Regions from separate parts of the Streptomyces sp. NPDC008238 genome, predicted to be linked through region 1. Evidence: riboswitches for the same ligand, from Rfam matches in the RefSeq annotation. Region 1 holds a riboswitch; the other holds the start of a gene.
The links. Region 1 has a riboswitch for S-adenosylmethionine ahead of thrC (threonine synthase). Riboswitches for the same ligand answer to the same signal wherever they lie in the genome.

Region 1 (4,799 bases):
GATCGGGTTGACCAGCGCGACGTCCGCCAGGCGGTAGGCGGCCAGGGAGCGCGCGAAGTCGTCCTTGACGTGCAGGACCACCGGCTGCCAGCCCGGCGTGGCGAACTCCTCGTTGATCTCCTCGGCCAGGTCGGAGACCTCGTCGGTGTACTCCCGGTAGACGGCCAGGTCGTGACGGGAGGGGTAGGCGAAGGCGATGTGCACCACGCGCCCGTGCCACTCGGGACGGTCGCGCAGCAGCTGCGCGTACGCGAGCAGGCCGCGCACGATGTTCTTCGACAGCTCGGTGCGGTCCACGCGCACGACGACCTTGCGGTCCGGGCCGCCCACCGTCTCCCGCAGCGCCGCCAGGCGCTCGTCCACGTCCGGCCGGTGCGCCCGCTCCCGCAGGAAGTCGGCGTCCGCGCCGAGGCCGTGCACCCCGATGCGGGTCGTGCGGCCCCGGTGGGTGATCGTCAGGCTGCCCGCGTCGCGGATGACGGAGGCGCCCAGCACGTCGGCGCAGCACGCGGCGAAGGCGTCCGCCCAGCGGCGGGTCAGAAAGGCGGCCCGGTCGGCGCCGAGGATGCCGCTGAGCACCTCCGCGGCGACGTCGTCGGGCAGCAGGCGGAAGTAGTCCGGCGGGGCCCACGGGGTGTGCGAGAAGTGGCCGATCCGCAGGTCGGGGCGGCGCGAGCGGAGCAGCTGCGGCACCAGCACCAGGTGGTAGTCCTGCACCAGCACGGCCGCGCCCTGGCCCGCCTCCTCGGCGAGCGCGTCGGCGAAGGCGGAGTTGTACGCCACGTACGCCGCCCACTGCTCGCGGAAGTCCTCGTCGAAGACGGGCTCCAGCGGGGTCTGGAACAGCATGTGGTGGACGAACCACAGGACCGAGTTGGCGATGCCGTTGTACGCCGAGGCGAAAGTGTCCGCCGGGATGTCCAGCATCCGTACGTGCTGGCCGCCGGTGTCGGTGGTGGGCAGCCGGCCCGTGCCCCCGGAGCTGCGCAGCACGGCGGCCCGGTCCCCTTCGCCCAGGGCCGCGCAGACCCAGACGGCGTCCGCGTCCGGCCCGATCGCGCTCAGGCCCGAGACGAGTCCGCCGCCGCCGCGGCGGGGGTCGAGCGTGCCGTCCTCGCGGAGGCTGTACGACACGGGGCCGCGGTTGGACGCGACCAGAACGCGCGCGGCATGCGAAGCGACCATGCGGCCAGCCTAGCCACGCATCCCCGACCGCAAACGTACGAGCTAGCCCAGCCGGGGGTTTCCGGCCTCCCCCGGCCTCCGGCCGGGGCGCGCGGGCCGGGGGCCTACGCCACGGCGCGGCGGTGGGCGTACTCGGGGACCGAGCGCATCGGGGGGCGTTCCTCCGTCGCGACCTCGTGGACGTGCGGCTCGAAACCGCCGCCCGGCGCCCGGTCGAACTGGGTGAGGACGGGCCGCACGAGATGGCCGCGCGCCAGCCGGATCTGCGCGGTCCGGTAGATCGCCGCCGCCATGCGGCCCAGCGCCTGGCCGTCCTGGTGGCGGTGGTGCCGGACGCCCACGTCGACCTGGGCGAGCGCGTCGAGCCCGACCGTGTTGAGCGCGTCCACCAGCAGCCCCAGCTCCACCCCGTACCCCACGGGGAACGGCAGCCGCTCCAGCAGCGAGCGCCGCGCCGCGTACTCGCCGCCGAGGGGCTGGACGAACCCCGCCAGCTGCGGCCAGTGCAGGTTGAGCAGCGGCCGCGCGACCAGCTCCGTCACCCGGCCCCCGCCGGCCGGCAGGACCGTGCCCCCGGTCTCCAGCGGCCGGTCGTACATCGCCTTGACCAGCTGCAGGTCCGGGTCCGTGAGCAGCGGCCCGACGATCCCCGACACGAACCGTGCGTCGAACTCCCGCAGGTCGGAGTCGACGAAGCAGACGATCTCCCCGCGCGTCACGAGCAGCGAGCGCCACAGCACCTCGCCCTTGCCGGGCAGTGCGGGCAGCCGGGGGAGCACCTCGTCCCGGTGGACGACGACCGCGCCCGCGGCGGCCGCGACCTCGGCCGTGCGGTCGGTGGAACCGGAGTCCAGCACGACGAGTTCGTCGACCAGCGGGACCGCCTCGCTCATCAGCTCGCGGCGGATCGTCCCGACGATCGCCCCGACCGTGGCCTCCTCGTCGAGGGCGGGCAGCACCACGCTGACCGTGCCGCGCGCACCGGCCGCGCGCTTGGCGGCGAGCAGTTGCGGCAGTGGCCTGTGGTCCGCCGTCCAGGACCGCCGCCGCAGCCAGCGGGCCACCTCGTCGAGCACTGGATCGCTCCGTTTCTGCCCGTCTCGAAGGACGGACGGCCTATGACCAGGTTCGAGGTCGTCGGTTACAGTCTTGAACACGAGGCATGACCATCGTATGTCCACGGTGATCGCGCCCCGTCTTACAAATGCCCGGGCCCTGCGCCCGGCGCCATACCGCTCATCCAGAGGGGCAGAGGGAACGGCCCGTTGAAGCCCCGGCAACCCTCCCGCCGACCGCGAGGTCCAGGTGGGGAAGGTGCCAATTCCGTCTCGCGGCGAAATGCGCCGCGAGGAAGATGAGGAGAAAGGGCCTCGCCTGACATGGCTGCGCAGACTGCTGTCACCGACGTCGCGTCCACGGATTCCCCCTTCGGCCCCGCGTCCGCGCTCTCCTGCCGCGAGTGCGGCGAGCGCTTCCCGCTGGCCCCCCTCTTCGCCTGCGAGGTCTGTTTCGGGCCGCTCGAAGTGGCGTACGACCTCCCGAGCGGCGACCCCGAGACCCTCCGCAAGCGGATCGAGTCCGGGCCGAACAACATCTGGCGCTACGCGCCGCTGCTGCCCGTCCCCGCGGACGTGGCCGCCAAGCCCAACCTCAACCCGGGCTTCACCAAGCTGGTCAAGGCCGACAACCTCGCCCGCGAACTGGGCGTCACCGGCGGCCTGTACGTCAAGGACGACTCCGGCAACCCGACGCACTCCTTCAAGGACCGGGTCGTCGCCATCGCCCTGGAGGCCGCCCGCACCTTCGGCCTCACCACGCTGTCCTGCTCCTCCACCGGCAACCTGGCCGGCGCCGTGGGCGCCGCGGCCGCCCGGGCCGGCTTCCGCTCCTGCGTGTTCATCCCGCACGACCTGGAGGAGGGCAAGGTCGTCATGGCCGCGGTCTACGGCGGCGAGCTGGTCGGCATCGAGGGCACGTACGACGACGTCAACCGCTTCTGCAGCGAGCTGATCGGCGACCCGATCGGCGAGGGCTGGGGCTTCGTCAACGTCAACCTGCGCCCCTACTACGGCGAGGGCTCCAAGACGCTCGCGTACGAGATCTGCGAGCAGCTGGGCTGGCGCCTGCCGGACAACATCGTCATCCCGATCGCCTCGGGCTCCCAGCTGACGAAGATCGACAAGGGGCTCCAGGAGCTGATCAGGCTCGGCCTGGTCGAGGACAAGCCGTACCGCATCTACGGCGCCCAGGCGGAGGGGTGCTCCCCGGTGTCCACCGCCTACAAGGCCGGGCAGGACGTCGTGCGCCCGCAGAAGCCGAACACCATCGCCAAGTCGCTCGCCATCGGCAACCCGGCGGACGGCCCCTACGTGCTGGACATCGCCCGGCGCACCGGCGGCGCGGTGGAGGACGTCACCGACGAGCAGATCGTGGACGCCATCAAGCTGCTCGCCCGGACCGAGGGCATCTTCGCCGAGACGGCCGGCGGCGTGACCGTCGGCGTGCTGCGCAAGCTCATCGAGACCGGGCAGCTCGACCCGGCCGGGGAGACCGTCGTCCTCAACACCGGCGACGGCCTCAAGACGCTGGACGCCGTCGCCCCGACCTCCCGCCCCACGGCCACCATCCGCCCGAGCCTCGACGCGTTCCGCGCCGCCGGCCTGGCCGGCTGACCCCACCGCACCGGCTGACCCAGACTGAAGGTGAACCCCGCATCATGAGCGCTACCGTCCGCATCCCCACCATCCTCCGCACCTACACCGGCGGCCTGGCCGAGGTCCCGGCCGAGGGCGGCACCCTGGCCCAGGTCATCGACTCCCTGGAGCGGAACCACCCCGGCATCTCCGCGCGGGTCCTGGACGACACGGGCAAGCTGCGCCGTTTCGTGAACGTCTACGTGAACGACGACGACGTCCGTTTCTCCGAGGGGCTGCAGACCTCGGTGGGCGAGGGCGCGTCCGTCTCGATCATCCCGGCGGTGGCCGGAGGCTGCTGAGCCGCACGGCCCGCGGGCGACAGGGGTGCCGGGTACCTCCCGGCACCCCTGTGTGCGTGAGGGGTAGTTGAAGGCCTGTACAGTTGCCCTGAGCAGGTCGCAACTCCCTGCAACGCTCTGCGCAACCCCCCTTCCCAGGGCGGTCTTGTCGACGATTTATCGCCAAATTCACGTGGCGTTTGTCGTGTTGGCCCCCTATGTCCGGTCCGAGTTGCCCCGGATTGTTCGCCGAACAGGCTCTTCTTCCGATTCCGTGTGCCCGGAATTCTCGTCCGATTGACCTGTTGCAGACAGCGTCCGGGCAGATACATTCAGCCGCGGTCGACGCGTTCCGGCGCACGCCCCCTTGGCTGTAGGGGGTGAGGTCTGACCCGGGTCCGCGAGGTGCGGGTCTGCGAAGGGCCAGCAATAGGGGAGTTAGGAATGGCTCAGGGCACCGTCAAGTGGTTCAACGCGGAGAAGGGCTACGGCTTCATCGCGGTCGACGGTGGTGCGGACGTCTTCGTGCACTACAGCGCGATCCAGATGGACGGCTACCGCACCCTCGAGGAAGGTCAGCGGGTCGAGTTCGAGATCTCGCAGGGCCAGAAGGGGCCGCAGGCGGACATGGTCCGTCTCG
Region 2 (4,799 bases), on a different contig from region 1:
CACCCTACGGCCTCGGTGGTCCCGCGCGCTGCGGCGAGGCGCCCCACGACCGTTACACCCGTTCCGTCATGATCGGTCCATGGTCATCCCGGTGTACGACAAGAACCCCGTCCGCCGCACACCCGTGGTGACGTACGCCCTGATCGGGCTGTGCGCGGTGCTCTTCGTCATCAGCCCGTCCTCCGGGCTCACCTACGTGTACGGCACGGGCCACGATCAGGTGTGCGCCCAGGCGACGTACTTCGCCCGCTGGGGTGTCTTCCCCACCGAGCTCTGGCAGGGCCGCATCCCCCTGACGCGGGTCCCGATGCCGAGCGGCTGCCCGCCGCTGGGGTCCTTCGCCGCCTCGCCGTCCGTCTCGGTGCTCACCGCGATGTTCGTGCACGGCAGTTGGGTCCACCTGCTCGGCAACATGCTCTTCCTGTGGGTCTTCGGCGACAACGTCGAGTACCGCATGGGCCGCTTCCGCTTCCTGCTCTTCTACCTCGCCTCGGGCTACATCGCGACGTACGGCTACGCGCTCGGGCACACCTCCTCCACCCAGACCCTGGTCGGCGCGTCCGGGGCGATCTCCGGGGTGCTCGGCGCGTACCTCTACCTCTACCCCAAGGCCCGGGTGACCAGCGTCTTCCCCTTCCTCTTCTTCCTGCCGCTGCGCTTCCCCGCCTGGATGGTGCTGATCTTCTGGTTCGTGCTGCAGTGGCTGGCCGGCGAGATCCAGCAGACGGGTCCCGGCACGGCCTACCTCGCCCACATCACCGGCTTCGTCTTCGGCTTCCTGTGCGCGTGGGTGTGCTATCGGACAACGCCTAAGCTGGAGCCCGCAGCCAGGGCGACCCAAGGAGACCTACAGCCGTGATCACCGCGATCGTGCTCATCAAGACCAGCGTCGACCGTATCCCCGAGATCGCGGAGTCCATCGCTTCGCTCGACAGCGTCAGCGAGGTCTACTCCGTCACGGGGACGTACGACCTGGTCGCCATGGTGCGGGTGGCCCGGCACGACGAGCTCGCGGACGTCATCCCGGGCCGGATCAGCAAGATCCCCGGCGTCGAGGCCACGGACACGCACGTGGCGTTCCGCACCTACTCCCAGCACGACCTCGAGGCGGCCTTCGCCATCGGCCTGGACGCCTAGGACGCCCGGGACGCCCGGGACCTGCCGCTACGCCTGGCCGCGGTCCGGCACGCAGCGGCCGTCCTCGGTGCGGTAGCGCCACTTGGCGCCCTCCGCCACGAGCTCCCGCACCGCGTCGACGAAGCGCTCCACGTGCTCGTCCGGGGTGCCCGCGCCGAAGGACACCCGGATCGCGTTGAGCGCGGGGCCGGCCCCGTCCAGGGCGGCCTCGGGGGCCCCGCACTCACCCGGCTCCTGCTCGCTGCCCCCGAGCAGGGTGCGCACCAGCGGGTGCGCGCAGAAGAGGCCGTCGCGGACGCCGATCCCGTACTCGGCGGAGAGCGCCGCCGCGAAGTGGGAGCTGTTCCAGCCCTCGACGACGAAGGAGATGACGCCGACCCGGGGGGCGTCGTCGCCGAAGAGCGAGAGCACCCTCACCTCGGGCACCTCCGCCAGTCCGGCCCGCACCCGGGCCACCAGCGCCTGCTCCCGCTCGACCAGCCGGCCGAAGCCGGCCTCCGTCAACGTGCGGCAGGCCGAGGCGATCGCGTAGGCGCCGATGACGTTGGGCGAGCCGGCCTCGTGCCGGGCGGCCGTGGTGTGCCAGTCGACGTCCACCCCGCCGTCCGCGCCGCGGGCCACCCGACGCGAGGCGCCGCCGCCGGCCAGGTAGGGCTCGGCCGCGCACAGCCAGTCGGCGCGGCCGGCGAGCACCCCGGAGCCGAACGGCGCGTACAGCTTGTGCCCGGAGAAGGCCACCCAGTCCACGTCGAGTTCCGCGATGTCGACCGGGTGGTGCGGGGCGAGCTGCGCCGCGTCCAGCACGATCCGGGCGCCGTGGGCGTGGGCCGCCGCGGCCAGTTCCCGCACCGGCCACAGCTCGCCGGTCACGTTGGAGGCCCCGGTCACGCAGACCAGCGCCGGTCCGTCCGCCACCCGGGCGGCCAGGGCCCGCTCCAGCGTCGCCACCGCCTCGGCCGGTGTGCGGGGGGCGTCGAGGTAGGTCACGTCGGCGTCCCGCCACGGCAGCAGGGAGGCGTGGTGCTCGGTCTCGAAGACGAGGACGCCGGTGCCGGCGGGCAGGACGGCGGCCAGCAGGTTCAGCGAGTCGGTGGTGGAGCGGGTGAAGACCACCTGGTCGCCGGGGCGACAGCCGAGGAACTCCGCGACCGTGGCCCGGCTCTGCTCGAACAGGTCCGTCGACAGCTGGGAGAGGTAGCCGGCCCCCCGGTGCACGCTGCCGTAGTAGGGCGCGTAGGCCGCCACGTCGTCCCAGACCCGCTGCAGCGCGGGCGCGCTGGCCGCGTAGTCGAGGGCGGCGTAGCCGACCTCGCCCCCGGTCACCAGCGGCACGAGGACCTCACGCCCCAGCACGGGCAGCGGGGTGTGGACGGTGGAGGGCAGGGCAGGGCGCGGCGACATGGCGAAGTCTCCTGGGAGCAGGCGGGAGTGAAGGAACGTCAGTGATGACGGGAAAACCCTCGGCACGACGGGCGGACGCCCGGGGAGGGTGGGTACGCGACAGGGGGCCCCGAAGGCCCTAGCGCATTCGCTTGCTCATGGAGGAACTCCTCTGACCGCGCTTGCCGCAGACCTCGCTGCCTACGGCCTGGTCATCACCCGGGGCACCCCGCCACGGAAGGAGGGTTGCCGGACAGCGGGCCGGGGCCGTTTCGCTGTCACTCGTGACCTGCGCAGCATCATGCCACACGGGTGTGACGCCGCAAGCCGCGGTCCGCATCCCGGACGGGCCGGCCCCGGGCCCCGTCCCGGGCCGTCCGCCCTGCCGCGAACGCCACGGAGGGCCGGGGCAACCGCCCCGGCCCCGGGCCCCGTCCCGGGCCGTCCGCCCTGCCGCGAACGCCACGGAGGGCCGGGGCAACCGCCCCGGCCCTCCACGGTCGTTCCCGTACGCCTGCCCTACGCGTGCGTGGCCGCGGCCCAGCGCTCCAGGGTGCGGGCGGCCGCGCCCGAGTCGATCGACTCGGCCGCCCGGGCGATCCCGGCCGCGATCCCGTCGGTCAGCCCACCGCCCGCGCCCTCCAGTGCGACCAGCGCGGCGGCCGAGTTGAGCAGCACCGCGTCGCGGACCGGGCCGGTCTCGCCGGCCATCAACCGCCGGGCGACGTCGGCGTTGTAGGCGGCGTCCGCGCCCCGCAGCGCCTCGATCGGCACCAGCTCGATGCCGACGTCGCGCGGGTCGAAGGACTCCTGCTCGACCTTCCCGTCGCGCACCACCCACACCTGGGAGGTGGCCGTGACCGTCAGCTCGTCCAGCCCGTCGTCGCCCCGGAAGACCAGCGCGGAGGAGCCGCGGCGGGCCAGGACGCCCGCGATCAGGCCGGCCATCCGGGTGTCGAAGCACCCTACGGCGGAGGCCCCCACCCGGGCCGGGTTGGTCAGCGGGCCGAGGATGTTGAACGAGGTGGGGACGCCGAGGTCGCGGCGGGCCGGGGCGGCGAACCGCATCGCGGGGTGGAACTTCGCCGCGAAGCAGAAGGTGATCCCGGTCTCCTCGGCGACCGCCGCCACCCGGGCCGCGGGCAGGTCGAGGTTGATGCCCAGCTTCTCCAGGACGTCGGAGGCCCCGCTGGCGCTGCTGGCCGCGCGGTTGCCGTGCTTGACGACCTTGGCGCCCGTGCCCGCGATGACGATGGCGGACATCGTGGAGATGTTCACCGTCCTGGCCCGGTCGCCGCCGGTGCCGACGATGTCCACGGCGGGGCCGGGGATCTCCAGCGGCTCCGCGTGCGCGTACATCGACTCGACGAGGCCGGTGACCTCCTCGACGGTCTCGCCCTTGGCCCGCAGGGCCACCATGAAGCCGGCGACCTGGGCGTCCGAGGCCTCGCCGCTCATGATCCGGTCCATCGCCCAGGCCGCCTCCGCGGCCGTGAGGTCCCTGCCGTTCAGCAGTGCGCCCAGGACGTCGGGCCAGGAGCCGCCCGCCACTGATGCGCCTCCGGCGGGGTTCACAACGCTCATGGTCCACTCCACGGGGTCTGACGTGCGGCGGGAAGTCTTCGGGCCCCAGCCTATCGGCGCGGGGGAACGGGAAAGGGCCCCGTCCATCGGATGGACGGGACCCTGCCCGGTGGCACAGCTTCAGTGATCAGTGGTGACCGTGGCCGCTCGTGATCTCCTCGTACTCCTCGACGGTGGGCTTGTCGATCTGCGTTCCCTCGCCGTAGTAGCCGCGGGACAGCCTGGCGCGCAGCTTCGCGGTGCGGCCGACCTTCTTCTCCACGCCGTTCTCGTCGACCTCGGGGCCGACGTCGAGCGGCTTGGGCTGCTCGTGCGCGGTGAGCTTGAACAGCGAGCCCTGCTCCAGCGGCTCGTGGATCTCGATGAACTCACCGTGCGGGAGCCGCTTGATGATGCCGGTCTCGCGACCGTGCAGCACCTTGTCGCGGTCGCGCCGCTGCAGACCCAGGCAGATCCGCTTGGTGACGAAGAAGACCAGCACCGGCAGCACGAAGAACGAGATCCGGACCACCCAGGTGATCGCGTTGATCGACAGGTGGAAGCGGGTCGCGAAGAGGTCGTTGCCACCACCGACGAGCAGGATCAGGTAGAGGCTGATCCAGGCCGCGCCGATGCCCGTGCGGACCGGCCGGTTGCGCGGACGGTCGAGCAGGTGGTGCTCGCGCTTGTCACCGGTGACCCAGGACTCCAGGAACGGG

Region 2: another riboswitch for S-adenosylmethionine. It lies ahead of ACFZAU_RS23735 (aminotransferase class V-fold PLP-dependent enzyme); the one in region 1 lies ahead of thrC (threonine synthase).

The regions. Positions count from the first base shown of each region.
Region 1 covers NZ_JBIBGK010000003.1:693,708-698,506, forward strand. The annotation lists gene ACFZAU_RS12070 (alpha,alpha-trehalose-phosphate synthase (UDP-forming)) at 1-1,185, opposite strand, end outside; gene ACFZAU_RS12075 (glucosyl-3-phosphoglycerate synthase) at 1,290-2,261, opposite strand; SAM riboswitch class I at 2,419-2,546, shown strand; gene thrC (threonine synthase) at 2,565-3,857, shown strand; gene ACFZAU_RS12085 (MoaD/ThiS family protein) at 3,902-4,180, shown strand; gene ACFZAU_RS12090 (cold-shock protein) at 4,604-4,799, shown strand, end outside.
Region 2 covers NZ_JBIBGK010000012.1:6,719-11,517, forward strand. The annotation lists gene ACFZAU_RS23725 (rhomboid family intramembrane serine protease) at 80-859, shown strand; gene ACFZAU_RS23730 (Lrp/AsnC family transcriptional regulator) at 856-1,137, shown strand; gene ACFZAU_RS23735 (aminotransferase class V-fold PLP-dependent enzyme) at 1,165-2,538, opposite strand; SAM riboswitch class IV at 2,691-2,807, opposite strand; gene trpD (anthranilate phosphoribosyltransferase) at 3,037-4,101, opposite strand; gene qcrB (cytochrome bc1 complex cytochrome b subunit) at 4,229-4,799, opposite strand, start outside.